DNA from 3 places in the Aquitalea sp. genome. Region 1 is predicted to be linked to each of the others. Evidence: predicted binding sites of a transcription regulator. Region 1 holds the regulator's gene; each other region holds the start of a gene.

Region 1 (4,164 bases):
GATGACCTACGAGCTGTTCAGCCACACCGAGGTGGATGTGGAATACCTGCGCCCGGAGAGCGAAACCGCCAGCCTGGGCGAGGTGGAGGGCTTCTGCCAGCATCTGGACCAGACCATGGACGCCATCGGCTATTACCGTCGCCGCAACAGTGAACGGCTGATGCGCCGCATGCGTGCACTGTTCAATCGTTCTGGCATGCTGCGCGATGAGGTGGACATCCTGCGTGGCCTGATGAAACAGATCCAGCGCGTGGCAGACGGCCATGAGCACGACGGCGAGTCCTGAGCGCAGTTTTTATCTGCCCTTCACGCAGCCAGCGCTGCGTGATCTGGCATTCCTGCTAACCGCCCCGGCCCCATGGGATAGTGGCAGCAATCTTTCACCACAGCGGCTGTTGGGCCGGGATGGCCCGGCCTTGCTGGCGGCACTGGAACAGGACCCCGCTCCGCTCAATGCCTGGCTGGCCGCCCAGCCCTGCCGACGCCTGGGCCACTATGCCGAGCGCCTGCTGGCCTTCTGGTTTCAGCTGGCACCACATATCGAGCTGGTGGCAGCTAATTTGCCAGTATCTGATGCTGGTGGCCGTACGGTGGGGGAGTTCGATTTTCTGGTCCGGCTGGATGGCGAACCGCTGCACGTGGAAACCGCCAGCAAATTCTATCTGCAACTTGGGCGTGGCCCGGACACGCTGATTGGCCCCAGCCTGCGTGATGCCTGGCTGCTCAAGGCCGCCAAATTGCAGGCGCAACTGCGTCTGGTGCATCACCCCGCTGCCCGGCGGGTGTTACCTGCGGGCTTTGCCGACTGTGCCAGTCAGGCAAGGCTGGCCGGCTGGTTCTTCTACTCACAGATGTTGGCACCGCAGCCTCCGCTGGCTGCTGATCAGCTGCAAGGCTGGATCAGCCCGGTATGGCAGGACTGGCCCAGTTGCAGTCCGGCCTCGCGCTGGATTTGGCTGCCCCGCTTGCAGTGGCTGGCTCCGGCACGTGTAAGGGACGATACCGTGCGCGAGCAGCACAGCTTGCGTCAGGAGTTGCTGCAGGCGGCGGTGCCGCAGTTGGTGGCAGAACTCCTGCCGGTGGGCGATGGCTACTGGGAAGAAGTGGCGCGCGGCTTTGTGGTACCTAGCGGCTGGCCGGAGCAGGCGGCCTTGCAGCAGCTGTTGGCCAGCATGGCCGGGTGCAGCCTCGGATGAAACAGTTGCTGATTGTGCATGCCAGCCAGACTGGCCATACCTTGCAGTTGGTCGAGGCCTTTTGTCGCCCCTTGCTTGTTCTGTCGACGGAGTTGCAGTTGTGCCGCATGCCGGCACAAGAGGCCACGCTGGACGACTTGCTGAGTGCGGACGGCATTGTGCTGGCAACGCCGGAAAATTTCGGCTATATGGCTGGCAAAATGAAGGATTTTTTCGACCGGACTTTTTACCCGGCACAGGGGCTGACCGCGGGCCTGCCCTATTTGATGCTGGTGTCGGCGGGGACGGATGGACAGGGCGCGATCCAGTCCATGCGCCGTATTGCTACCGGGTATGGCTGGAAAGAAGTATTACCGCCGGTGCTGGCCTGCGGTGAAGTCACGGCGGAGCATCTGGCGGCCGCAGAGCAGCAGGGGGAATACCTGGCTGCCGGTATGCTGATTGGCCGCTGGTAGGCTCAGTTAGCGCACCGTCGCCAAAAGGTGTAGGTCTTCCGGTGAATGGTCGATTCTTGCCCGAAGGGGCAAGATGCAAAAAGGGCGATGCGCCGCTTGCCGCAGCCATCGCCCCTGGAGTGAAGTGCCTGCTTACACGCCGTTGGCGTGGGTGCAGCCGGAAATCAGGTCTTTCAGCGCATCTGCCTTGATCAGCTGGATGTGCTTGTGGTCTACGCTCAGCCAACCTTGCTGCTGGAATTTCGACAGGGTACGGCTGACGGTTTCCAGCTTGAGGCCAAGGAAGCTGCCGATTTCTTCACGGCTCATGCGCAGAATGAAGTCATTGGCAGCAAAACCACGGGTAGACAGGCGCTGTGACAGATTCAGCAGGAAGGCAGCCAGACGTTCTTCTGCCTTCATGTTGCCAAGCAGCAGCATGACGTTCTGGTCACGCACGATTTCGCGGCTCATCAAGCGGAAAAAGTGATGCTGCAGGCTGGGGATGTCACGGCCCAGGCTTTCCATGCGGCCAAATGGCAGTTCGCATACTTCGCTGTCTTCCAGCGCGATGGCATCGCAACCGTGGACGTTGGAGGAAATACCGTCCAGGCCCATGAGTTCGCCGGACATCAAAAAGCCGGTAACCTGCTCGCGGCCATCCTGGCTGGCGACGCTGGTCTTGAAGAATCCGGTGCGCACGGCAAACAGCGATTTGAATGCCTCGCCGCTGCGGAACAGGTACTCGCCACGCTTGAGGCGGCGGCTCTGACGGATCACGGCATCCAGCTGTGTCATTTCGTCGCGGTTCAGCCCGATGGGCAGGCAGAGTTCGCGCAGGCTGCAGTTGGAGCAGGACACCTTCAGTGCGTGCAGAGTGTGTTGGTTTTGGTCTGACATCGAGTGTTTTGTACAACCCTGTAAAGAAGCTTGACCCTTGTCAAAGCGGAATTCACACGTTTTCCGCAAATTTACCAGTCCACCTGACGTTTGACTATCAATACCCGACGACATGCACACCACCCATCCGTTTTCGCCTACCCACTGTGAGTTCGACCGAGAGTTGATCGAACGTCTTGATGGCTCAGGCCCAAGATACACTTCTTACCCGACCGCAGACCGGTTTACCCCGGCGTTTGGCGAGAAGGACTATAAACACTGGCTGAAGCAACGCCACCTGGGCATGCATCAGAACGCAATATCATTGTACGTTCACATCCCGTTCTGCAACACGGTTTGTTACTACTGCGGCTGTAACAAAATCATCACCAAGGACAAAACCCGCGCCGACCGCTATCTCGACTATCTGGAAAAAGAGATCAAGCTGGTTGCCGCCTCCCTTGGCTGTCGGGAAAAACTCATCCAGCTGCACTTTGGTGGCGGCACGCCGACCTTCCTGTCCGACGAGCAGTTGGACCGGTTGATGACAATGCTGCGTGCGCACTTCGATTTTTTGCCGGAGGGAGAATATTCCATCGAGATCGACCCGCGCAAGGTCGGTCGCGAGACCGTGCATCATCTGGCGCGCCTGGGTTTCAACCGCATGAGCGTGGGCATCCAGGACTTCGATCCGCAGGTGCAGCAGGCGGTAAACCGGGTGCAGAGCGAGGAGGAAACGGTAGCGGTGATAGAAGCAGCGCGCGAGGCCGGTTTCAAGTCGGTCAGCGTTGATCTGATCTATGGCCTGCCGCTGCAGACGCGTGAATCACTCAAACGCACGCTGGACAAGGTGATTGCCATTGGTCCGGACCGGCTGGCGCTGTACAACTATGCCCACCTGCCCACCGTATTCATGCCGCAGCGGCGTATCAACGAAGCTGATCTGCCGCTGCCCAGCACCAAGCTGGATATCCTGCAGGACGCGGTTAAGAGCCTTGCCGATGCCGGCTATGTCTTTATCGGTATGGACCACTTTGCCAAGCCGGAGGACGATCTGGCCATTGCGCTGCGTCAGGCCCGTCTGCAGCGTAATTTCCAGGGCTATTCCACCCATGCCGATTGCGACATGATCGGCCTTGGCGTGTCTTCCATCGGCAAGGTTGGCCCCTGTTACAGCCAGAACGAAAAAGACGTGGACAGCTATTACGCAGCGCTTGATGAAGGCCGGCTGCCGGTGATGCGCGGCATGGTGCTGGATCAGGACGACATCCTGCGCCGTGGCATCATCCAGGCGCTGATGTGTCGTTTCTCCTTGTCGGTAGAGGCGATCGAACAGGTGCACGGCATCAATTTCGCCGATTATTTTGCCGCCGAGCTGCCTGCCATCCGCGAGTTCCACAAGCAGGGTCTGCTGACTTTTGATGGTGACTTCCTGATGGTTGAGCCCAAGGGACGCTTCCTGATCCGCAATATCGCCATGCTGTTTGACCGTCACCTGCGAGAACGTGAGACCAAGGCACGATATTCGAAGACAATTTGATGTATTGATCCCTGTTTTCCAAGGGGAATCCCTTAAAAAAACAGGGAAAAAAGCCCGCTTTTAGCGGGCTTTTTGTTTGAAAAGTGATGGTTTTTTACAACACATTACGATTGAT
Region 2 (4,164 bases), on a different contig from region 1:
GGGTGACCTGATCATCCTGCGAGGTGATGTGCTCGGCGGCGTAACGCATGTCGGCGGCACCGCCGAATTCCTTGAAGCCGATCAGGTTGGGATAGCTGCGGCGCAGTTCGAAGAACAAATCGGCACGGGTGGCAAAGCCGTAGTAGGGGCTGTTGTAGATGACTGCGGGCAAGTCGGGTGCGGCGGCGAGGATGGCGGAAAAGTGGGCCTTTTGCGCGGTCGGGGACGCACCACGCGACAACACGCGCGGAATCACCATCAGGCCATGTGCACCAACGCGGGCGGCATGGGCGGCATGGGATACCGCCTCGCGGGTATTCACCGCACCGGTGCCGACAATCGTAGGCACGCCGGCGGCCACCAGGCGGGCCACGCCTTCCTGGCGCTCGGCTTCGGTCAAGAGCGGCCAGTCGCCCATCGAGCCGCAATACACCACCGCGCTCATGCCGGCGGCAATCAGCTCGCGGCCCTTTGCTACCAGCGCGTCAAAGTCCGGCTTGCGCTCGGCGGTACACGGGGTCATCAGGGCCGGGATGCAGCCGGTGAAAATGTTGTCGCTCATTGTTATTGCTCCTTGCAGCTTGGATATGTGTGTGTGGGATGTCGGTCTAACGCGGGGTTCAGATGCCCCAGGCGAAAGGGTCTTGCTCGTCAATCAACAGCGTGCTGCTGGCAGTGACGTAGGCACGGCCGGTAATGAAGGGATGGATGCAGTCCCCCTCCCTCCGGTATTGGCCGATGAACTGGCTGCCGGTGATGCCGGCCTGCACCCAGTCTTCGCCTTCGGCCAGCTTGCCGTCGGCGGCCAGGCAGGCCAGCTTGGCGCTGGTGCCGGTGCCGCAGGGCGAACGGTCGTAGGCCTTGCCCGGACACATGACGAAATTGCGGCTGTCGGCACTGGCATCGTCGGCAAACAGCTCCACGTGGTCGATCAGCGCGCCATCGGCCCCGGTAATGCCCTGTGCCTCCAGCGCTTGCAACATGGCCCAGGTAAAGTCGGTAAGTGCCTCCACATTGGCCATTTCCAGCGTCATGCCGTGTTCGGACACCAGAAAGAACCAGTTGCCGCCCCAGGCAATGTCACCGTGAAATTCGCCGTAGCCGGGCACGTCCACCGCCACCTGCTGGCGATAGCGGTAAGCCGGCACATTGCCCAGCGTCACCGCGCCATCCTCATGCAGGGTGGCGCTGACCGGCCCCACCGGGGTGTCGATCTTGTGTACGCCCGGTGCAATCAGGCCCTGGTAATGCAGCGAGGCAATCAGGCCGATGGTGCCGTGGCCGCACATGCCCAGATAACCGGTGTTGTTGAAGAAGATCACCCCGCAAGTGGCATCGGGCGACACCGGCGGGCAATACAGCGCGCCCACCAGCACCTCGCTGCCACGCGGCTCCAGCAAACAGGCCCGACGCCACTGGTCGTGCTGCTGACGCAATTGCTCGCGCTGCTCGGCCATGCTGCCGCCGCTCAGCGCCGGAAATCCTTGCATCACCAGCCGGGTGGGTTCGCCCCCGGTGTGGGAGTCGATGATGTGTATCTGTTTCATTCGCCTGTCCATTCTGAAAACGTGAATGACGGATGGCGGACAGATGCAGCAGGCCGGGCCAGGCAGGGCGATGCCTTGCAGTGCCTTGATTCCATTACATCTTCGTGCCGCATCCGTCTGCGTCAGCACCTGCATAGAATGGCTTTATTGCCGCCAACATTCTTGATGGTTATCATCAGCGACAATGACGAAATCGGCACAATTGGCGTTTTCGCGATCAAAACCGCTGCCGGACGGCCCCCGGGGTGATACCTCAAGGGGAAGGGAGAAAGCTGATGACAGGCGAGCTGGTGGACACCATCGCGCAATGGCAGGAAAAAATGCGTCCGGCAACAATCGAGGCGCTGCTGGCCGGGGTGGCACCGCTGCTGCCGGTGCTGGACCTCATCCCCAACGCGGCCATCTTCATCAAGGACAGCCAGGCGCGGTATCTGTGCGCCAACAGCACACTGGTGGCGCGCTGTGGCCTGAAAAGCCTGCAACCGCTGCTGGGCAAGACCAGCGCGCAGGTATTTCCCGCCCAGTTGGGGCCGGGCTATACCGAGCAGGACATGCAGGTACTGCAAGAAGGGCGGGTGCTGGAAAACCAGCTGGAGCTGCACCTGTTCAAGAGCCGGGAACCCGGCTGGTGCCTGACCTACAAATGGCCGCTATACAGTGCGGCGGGGGATATCATCGGCCTGATCGGCATTTCACTGGACCTACAATCCGCCAGCAACACCCATCCGGCTTACAAGCGGCTGGTAGCAGTGGATGACTTTATCCGCAAGCACTTCAACCATCCCATCAGCATGGACGAGCTGACACGGATTGCCGGGGTATCGGCCGCCCAGCTGGAACGCTATTGCAAGAAAGTGTTTCATCTGACCCCGCGCCAGATGATACACAAGGCCAGGCTGGAACATGCCCACCGCCTGCTGCACACCGACATGGCCATCACCGATGTAGCACTGCAATGCGGTTATACCGACCACAGCGCCTTCAGCCGCCAGTTCAAGGCACTGACCGGCTTTACCCCGCGCCAGTACCGCCAGGCTACGGCACAGGGCTGAGGGCCGGCTGCTGGATATCACCAAAACGGAAGGCTGCGGTCACGCCGCCATCCATCAGAAAATCACTGCCGGTGATAAAAGTGCCATCCGGCCCCATCAGCAGGGCAGCCAGCTGGGCCACTTCGTCCGGCGTGCCGGCGCGTCCCACCGGGCTGGCGCTGAGCATATTGCGGTAGCCGGCACCACGCGGGCCGTTCAACTCGGCATTGGCCAGCGGGGTGATGATGATGCCGGGGCTGATGGTATTCACCCGCGCGCCACGCTGGCCCCAGCGCACCGCCTCTGCCATCACGCGCAGTGCATTGCCGCGCTTGGACAGCTGGTAGGCATGCAGGGTATCGGCTACCTGCCCGGCCTGCAGGAAGTCCAGCTGCAGCAGCTGCTCGGTGGGTGTCATGGCCAGCGCACTGTCCTGCTGCTGCGTCAGCGCTGGCAGACGATGGCCGGACTGGGAGGCAATCACCACCGCGGAGCCGCCTGCCGCCATCACATTGCCAAACAGCTCCAGCACCAGCGCTGTGCCGTACAAGTCCACCCGCAGAATGGTTTCCAGCGGGGCCTGTGACGGCGACACCCCAGCGGCATGAATCAGACCGCTGACCGAGCCCATCCGGCTGGCCTGCGCCACCAGTGCCTGCACCGAGTCCCGCGCGCCTACATCCACTGTCGCCGCCGTGGCCTGATAGCCGGCATTGCGAAACAGGCTGACCGCCTGCTCGGCTTCATCCAGATTCAACGATGCCAGCAGAATCTGCCGGCCCACCCCCACCCGCCGCGCAATGGCCCGGCCAATCTGCCCTGCGCCCACCACCACCAATACGTCCTTGCTCATGATTTTGTTCGTCCGCTGTTGACATGACAACACTATAGAAAAGCCACTATCAAGCGAATAGTCGGTTTAAACTTGCTCCAGTAGAAATTTTTTATTGATATTTACTACGCAGCTGCACAAGGAAAACCATGGCCATCAACGAATTGCGCTCCATTGCCATGTTTGCCAAGGCCGTGGAACTGGGCAGCATCCGCCAGGCCGCACTGGCGCAAGGGGTAACACCGCAGGCCGCTACCCAGGCCATTGCCCTGCTGGAAAAACATCTGGGCGTGCGCTTGTTGCATCGCACTACCCGCAGCCTGGCACTGACCGCGGAAGGCCAGCAGTTTCTGGAGGATGCCCAGCCGGCACTGGCCACGCTGGAGCGTGCCGTCGGCAACGCTCGTGCCGGCAAGGAAGGGATGGCCGGGCCACTGCGGATTGTCGGCCCCAAGTCGTCCTTTGCCGGCATCCTGCTGCCGGTGCTGGATGAATTCTGCCGCACCCATCCCGATGTGCGGCCCGACGTGCAACTGGATGACGGCATTGGTGACTGGGTGCTGGACCGGGTGGATGTGGGCTTTCGTATCGGCGCATCAGCCCAGGACGGAGTAATCAGCCGCCGGCTGTTTCCGGTGCAGCTTATCGTATGCGCCGCCCCGCAGTATCTGGACCGCCACGGCCTGCCCGCCAGCCTGGATGCGCTCACCCACCACCGCTGCAGCATGTTTCGCCACCCGGTCAGCGGCAAAGT
Region 3 (4,164 bases), on a different contig from region 1:
CGAACGCCGCATCGACGGCGAATGCGCCCAGACGGTGGAGAACCATTATTCCGATCCCAGCGGTCAGTTTCATGCCGGTATCTGGAGCGGCGGCTGCGGTAGCTGGCGCGTGAAATACCACGAGCACGAATTCTGCACCCTGCTGGAAGGCTATGTGCGCCTGACCGATAAGCAGGGCGACAGTGTAGAGCTGTATGCCGGCGACCATTTCGTCATCCCTGCCGGATTCGAGGGCATATGGGAAGTGCTGGAGCCAGCCCGCAAGACTTACGCCATCTTCGAGCCCAAATAGGTCCGGATGGGTGTTGCAGACAAAAGCCCCGCTCTGGCGGGGCTTTTGCTGTTGGCAGAACCGGCTGCTATTCGCCCAGGCTATGCTCCAGCTGTTGCAAGCGGGTCTTGAGTGCGGCTACCTCGGCTTCCAGTGCGGCTACGCGCCCGGTCAGACCAACATCAATCACTGCTGCCGCGGCAACGGTTTCGCTCAGAACCGGTTCGCCACTGAGCAGATGGCACCAGCGGGCCTCGCGTTCTCCGGGCTGGCGCGGCAGCTTCTGTACCAGCGGCGGATATTTGTCTGCCAGTGCCTCCAGCGCTGTTTCCACTTCCTCTACACTGGCAAAGCTGTAGATACGGCCCGCGCGAGTGCGGATTTCGGCACTGGTCTGCGGCCCGCGCAACATCAGTAGGGCCAGGGCGGCCAGACGGGCTCCGTCGATATTCCATTCATAGTTCAGCCGGTGCTCGTACTTGGCCACCCTGCTGCCGGCTGGCAGGCGCTCGGCAATCAGTTTTCTGCTCAGCAGACTGTCCAGCGCCGCGCTCAGGTCGGCATCGGACAGCTGCATGACCGGTTCACGGCTGGTCAGCTGATTGCAGGCGGAGGACAGGCTGTTGAGCGTCAGCGGATAGGCGTCCGGCGTCAGCGCCTGTTTCTCGATCAGTGCGCCCAGCACACGGACTTCTGCTGCGTCCAGTTGGTGTGTGTCCATCGTTGGCTCCTTGTTGCAATGTGCACATCATCGCACCAAGCAGGGCAGGCGACCAAGCCTTGTCAACAGGGGCGTGACAGTTGGTGGCCACGGACGGTGACATGGCGTGGTGCTTGACAGGCTGCAGCGGACTGGCCACCCTGTCGCCTTTTGAAATGCAAGCAAGGAAATGGCGATGAAGCGGGTGGATCTTCTGTTGGTGGAACAAGGACTTGCCACTTCGCGCACGGCAGCACAAAGCCTGCTGGAAACCGGGCGGGTCAGCCTCAATGGCCAGGTTATCAGCAAGGCCAGCAGCAAGTTTCCTGCCGGTACGCCGCTGGAAGTCCGGCCGGACCCATCCGACCGCTTTGTCTCGCGTGGTGGACAGAAGCTGGATGCTGCCTTGCAGGAAGCCGGGCTGGATATTCATGGCTGGCGGGTGCTGGATGTGGGCCAGTCCACCGGCGGCTTCACCGATTGCGTGCTGCAAGCCGGTGCCGAGTACGTGGTTGGTGTGGATGTGGGGCATGACCAGCTGCACCCGCGGTTGTGGGATGATCCGCGCATTCGCTGTCTTGAAGGCGTGAATGCCCGTGAGCTGGATAGGCAGCGCCTGTTGCAGGCCAATGATGGTTTGCCCTTCGACCTGATGGTGTGCGATGTGTCCTTCATCTCGCTCACCCTGATCCTGCCCTCGGCCCTGCCCTTGCTGGGGGACAATGGCTGTCTGCTCGGCTTGGTCAAGCCGCAGTTCGAGGTGGGGCGCGGTGCGCTGGGCCATGGCGGCATCGTGCGGGATGAAAGCCTGTTTGCCGGTGTGCAGGACAAGATTGCCAATTGTCTGGACGATCTGGACTGGCGGGTGGAGCGCTGGATTGAAAGCCCGATTACCGGGGCCGACGGCAACCGCGAGTTCTTTGTATTGGCCCGTCCGCTGTTCTGAGCGGCCAAAGAAAATCCGCAGAGCGCTTGCACTCTGCGGATGGCAGCCGCCACCTTGCCTGTGGCCTTGCGCTGCAGTGGGATCAGGTTCTGGCGCTCAGTCCTCGTTGCCACGCACCACCAATAAGGGGCAGTGCGTCTTGCGCATGACGTTTTCGGCAAAGCTGCCCAGCAGCAGATGCGCGAGACCCGTACGGCCATGAGTGCCGATGACGATGAGTTCGGCATGGCGGCTGTCGGCAAAGCGGATTAGCGATTCGGCCATATCCTTGCCGCCCTCCCAGCTTTCAGCAATATGACAGTCTACCCGGCTGATACCTTCATTGATGGCCCGCTTTTCCGCCTTGTCCAGCAAGTCACGCGCCTGGCGAAAAGCCAGATCGTGCAACTGGTGGGTGTCCAGCGCACCCACGCCTTCAATGGCCATATCACGCAAACTGGCGACATGTACCAGGGAAATTCCTGAATCCGCAATTTTTGCTATCCTAATTGCCTCATCTAGTGCTTTTTCTGCGGTCTTGCTACCATCAACAGCAATCACGATATGTTGGTACATGGCACACTCCTCGTAAAACCATCATGTCTGCCAGCCAGTTACAGGCTGGCGCTGTCTGGCGCCTGGCATGGTAGCCATCAGAAGGGGCGCGACAGAATGTTATCTTTAGTTTTTAGCATACTAGTCAGGCCAGCCTGGCTTCCCGAACTATTTGTGAACTGCTTGATCTATAACAAATTCAAGTAAACAGCGTCGCCATTTAATGCCATTACGACAAATTGTCGTATGCTATCGTCTTGCACCAAGCCATTCAGGGAGACTGGTTTCACATCATGATGATCTTTGCTTTACTGTGTTTGCTGGCTATTGTGCTTGTTCTTGCCTGGAGCATACAGTCCGGGAGGCGAAAAAAAACCCAGCAAATGGCAGATAGTCGTATCTATGCCGCACATACCCAGTCGCGTCCGCTGGAACCGTTGGAACATAGCACAGGTCGCGCGTTTGGCCTGCTGTTGAAAGCTGCGCGGGGTGATCGCTCGGTGGTGGAAAAATGGATTACCAGCGAGCAGCACCAGCATGGTCAACCGCTTAGCCGTGAAGGTGCCATTGAGCAACTGGCACGTCGCCTACAGGCTTCGCGCCGTTAAGACTGCTCAGTCTCCCAGCACTACTCCTTCGCGGCGGGGGTCTGCCCCGCCAGCATAGCCATGTGCAGTCCGGACAATGGCGGACAGGCCGCTGGTCATCTCCACTTCCTGTACCGTATGGCCCAGTGCGCGCAATGCTGCCATTGATGACGCCAGTCCACGATTCTCTTCCAGTTCGGTATCGCCATTGCGGTTGCCATAGTGCGGCAGGCTGACCGCCTGCTGCGGGTCCAGTTTCCAGTCCAGCAAGCCCAGCAGCGTCTGGCTGACATAGCCGATGATCTGGCTGCCGCCCGGCGAGCCGGTAGCCAGCACAAACTGACCACGGTCATTGAATACCAGAGTGGGTGACATGCTGCTGCGCGGGCGCTTGCCTGCTTCCACCCGGTTGGCAACCGGTGTGCCATCCTCATCCGGGCGGAAGGAAAAATCGGTGAGCTGGTTGTTGAGCAAAAAGCCCTTCACCATCAGCCGGCTGCCAAACTGGTCTTCGATGGAGCTGGTCATGCTGACCACTCTCCCGGCGCGATCCACAATGTTCAAATGCGAGGTGGAGGGGAGTTCCGGTGCGCTGTCCCGGCCATAGAGGCTGAGCCGGATGCCGGATGGTTCTCCCGCCGTGGCGCGTCCCATGCTGCGGTCCGGGGCTATCAGCCGGCTGCGTTGCTGCAGGTAGTCGCGGCTGACCAGCGCCTGGCTGGGGACGGCGACAAAGTCAGGATCGGCCAGATAGCGGTTGCGGTCGGCAAAAGCCAGTTTGTTCGCCTCGGCAAACAGGTGGATGGTGTTGCTGCCAGTGGGCGACATGGTGGACAGGGGGAAGCGCTGCAGCAGTCCCAGCATCTGCAATACGGCCACACCGCCGGAACTGGGCGCATCCATGCCGCATACCTGCCAGCGACGATATGGGCCGCACAGCGGCTTGCGTTCAATGGCCTGATAGGCCGCCAGATCTGAAGCCCGCATGTGGCCGGGGTTCTCCTGGTGCCGGTTGATGGCATCGACAATGGCCTGGCCGATTTCTCCCTGGTAAAACGCTGCCGGACCACGCTGCGCCAGCTGTTCCAGCGTGGTGGCATAGTCCGGGTTTTTCAGGATGCTGCCC

Evidence for each region. Region 1 encodes FNR, which switches genes on or off when oxygen is low (the NO sensors DNR and NnrR bind a similar motif). Its sites were predicted from a motif close to TTGATNNNNATCAA; they were not measured.
Region 2: the regulator FNR is predicted to act here: its motif matches at 1,710-1,723, upstream of QVF59_RS05530 (4-hydroxyproline epimerase).
Region 3: the regulator FNR is predicted to act here: its motif matches at 2,635-2,648, upstream of QVF59_RS12480 (universal stress protein).

What each region holds. Positions count from the first base shown of each region.
Region 1 covers NZ_JASLFG010000054.1:40,403-44,566, reverse strand. The annotation lists gene QVF59_RS17985 (RNA methyltransferase) at 1-286, shown strand, start outside; gene QVF59_RS17980 (DUF1853 family protein) at 264-1,196, shown strand; gene QVF59_RS17975 (flavodoxin family protein) at 1,193-1,651, shown strand; gene fnr (fumarate/nitrate reduction transcriptional regulator Fnr) at 1,784-2,530, opposite strand; gene hemN (oxygen-independent coproporphyrinogen III oxidase) at 2,643-4,049, shown strand; gene QVF59_RS17960 (RrF2 family transcriptional regulator) at 4,154-4,164, opposite strand, start outside.
Region 2 covers NZ_JASLFG010000015.1:54,194-58,357, reverse strand. The annotation lists gene QVF59_RS05535 (dihydrodipicolinate synthase family protein) at 1-562, opposite strand, end outside; gene QVF59_RS05530 (4-hydroxyproline epimerase) at 621-1,547, opposite strand; gene QVF59_RS05525 (AraC family transcriptional regulator) at 1,823-2,599, shown strand; gene QVF59_RS05520 (SDR family oxidoreductase) at 2,583-3,431, opposite strand; gene QVF59_RS05515 (LysR family transcriptional regulator) at 3,560-4,164, shown strand, end outside.
Region 3 covers NZ_JASLFG010000036.1:88,499-92,662, forward strand. The annotation lists gene QVF59_RS12465 (cupin domain-containing protein) at 1-292, shown strand, start outside; gene QVF59_RS12470 (YceH family protein) at 360-992, opposite strand; gene QVF59_RS12475 (TlyA family RNA methyltransferase) at 1,168-1,917, shown strand; gene QVF59_RS12480 (universal stress protein) at 2,014-2,472, opposite strand; gene QVF59_RS12485 (hypothetical protein) at 2,835-3,059, shown strand; gene ggt (gamma-glutamyltransferase) at 3,066-4,164, opposite strand, start outside.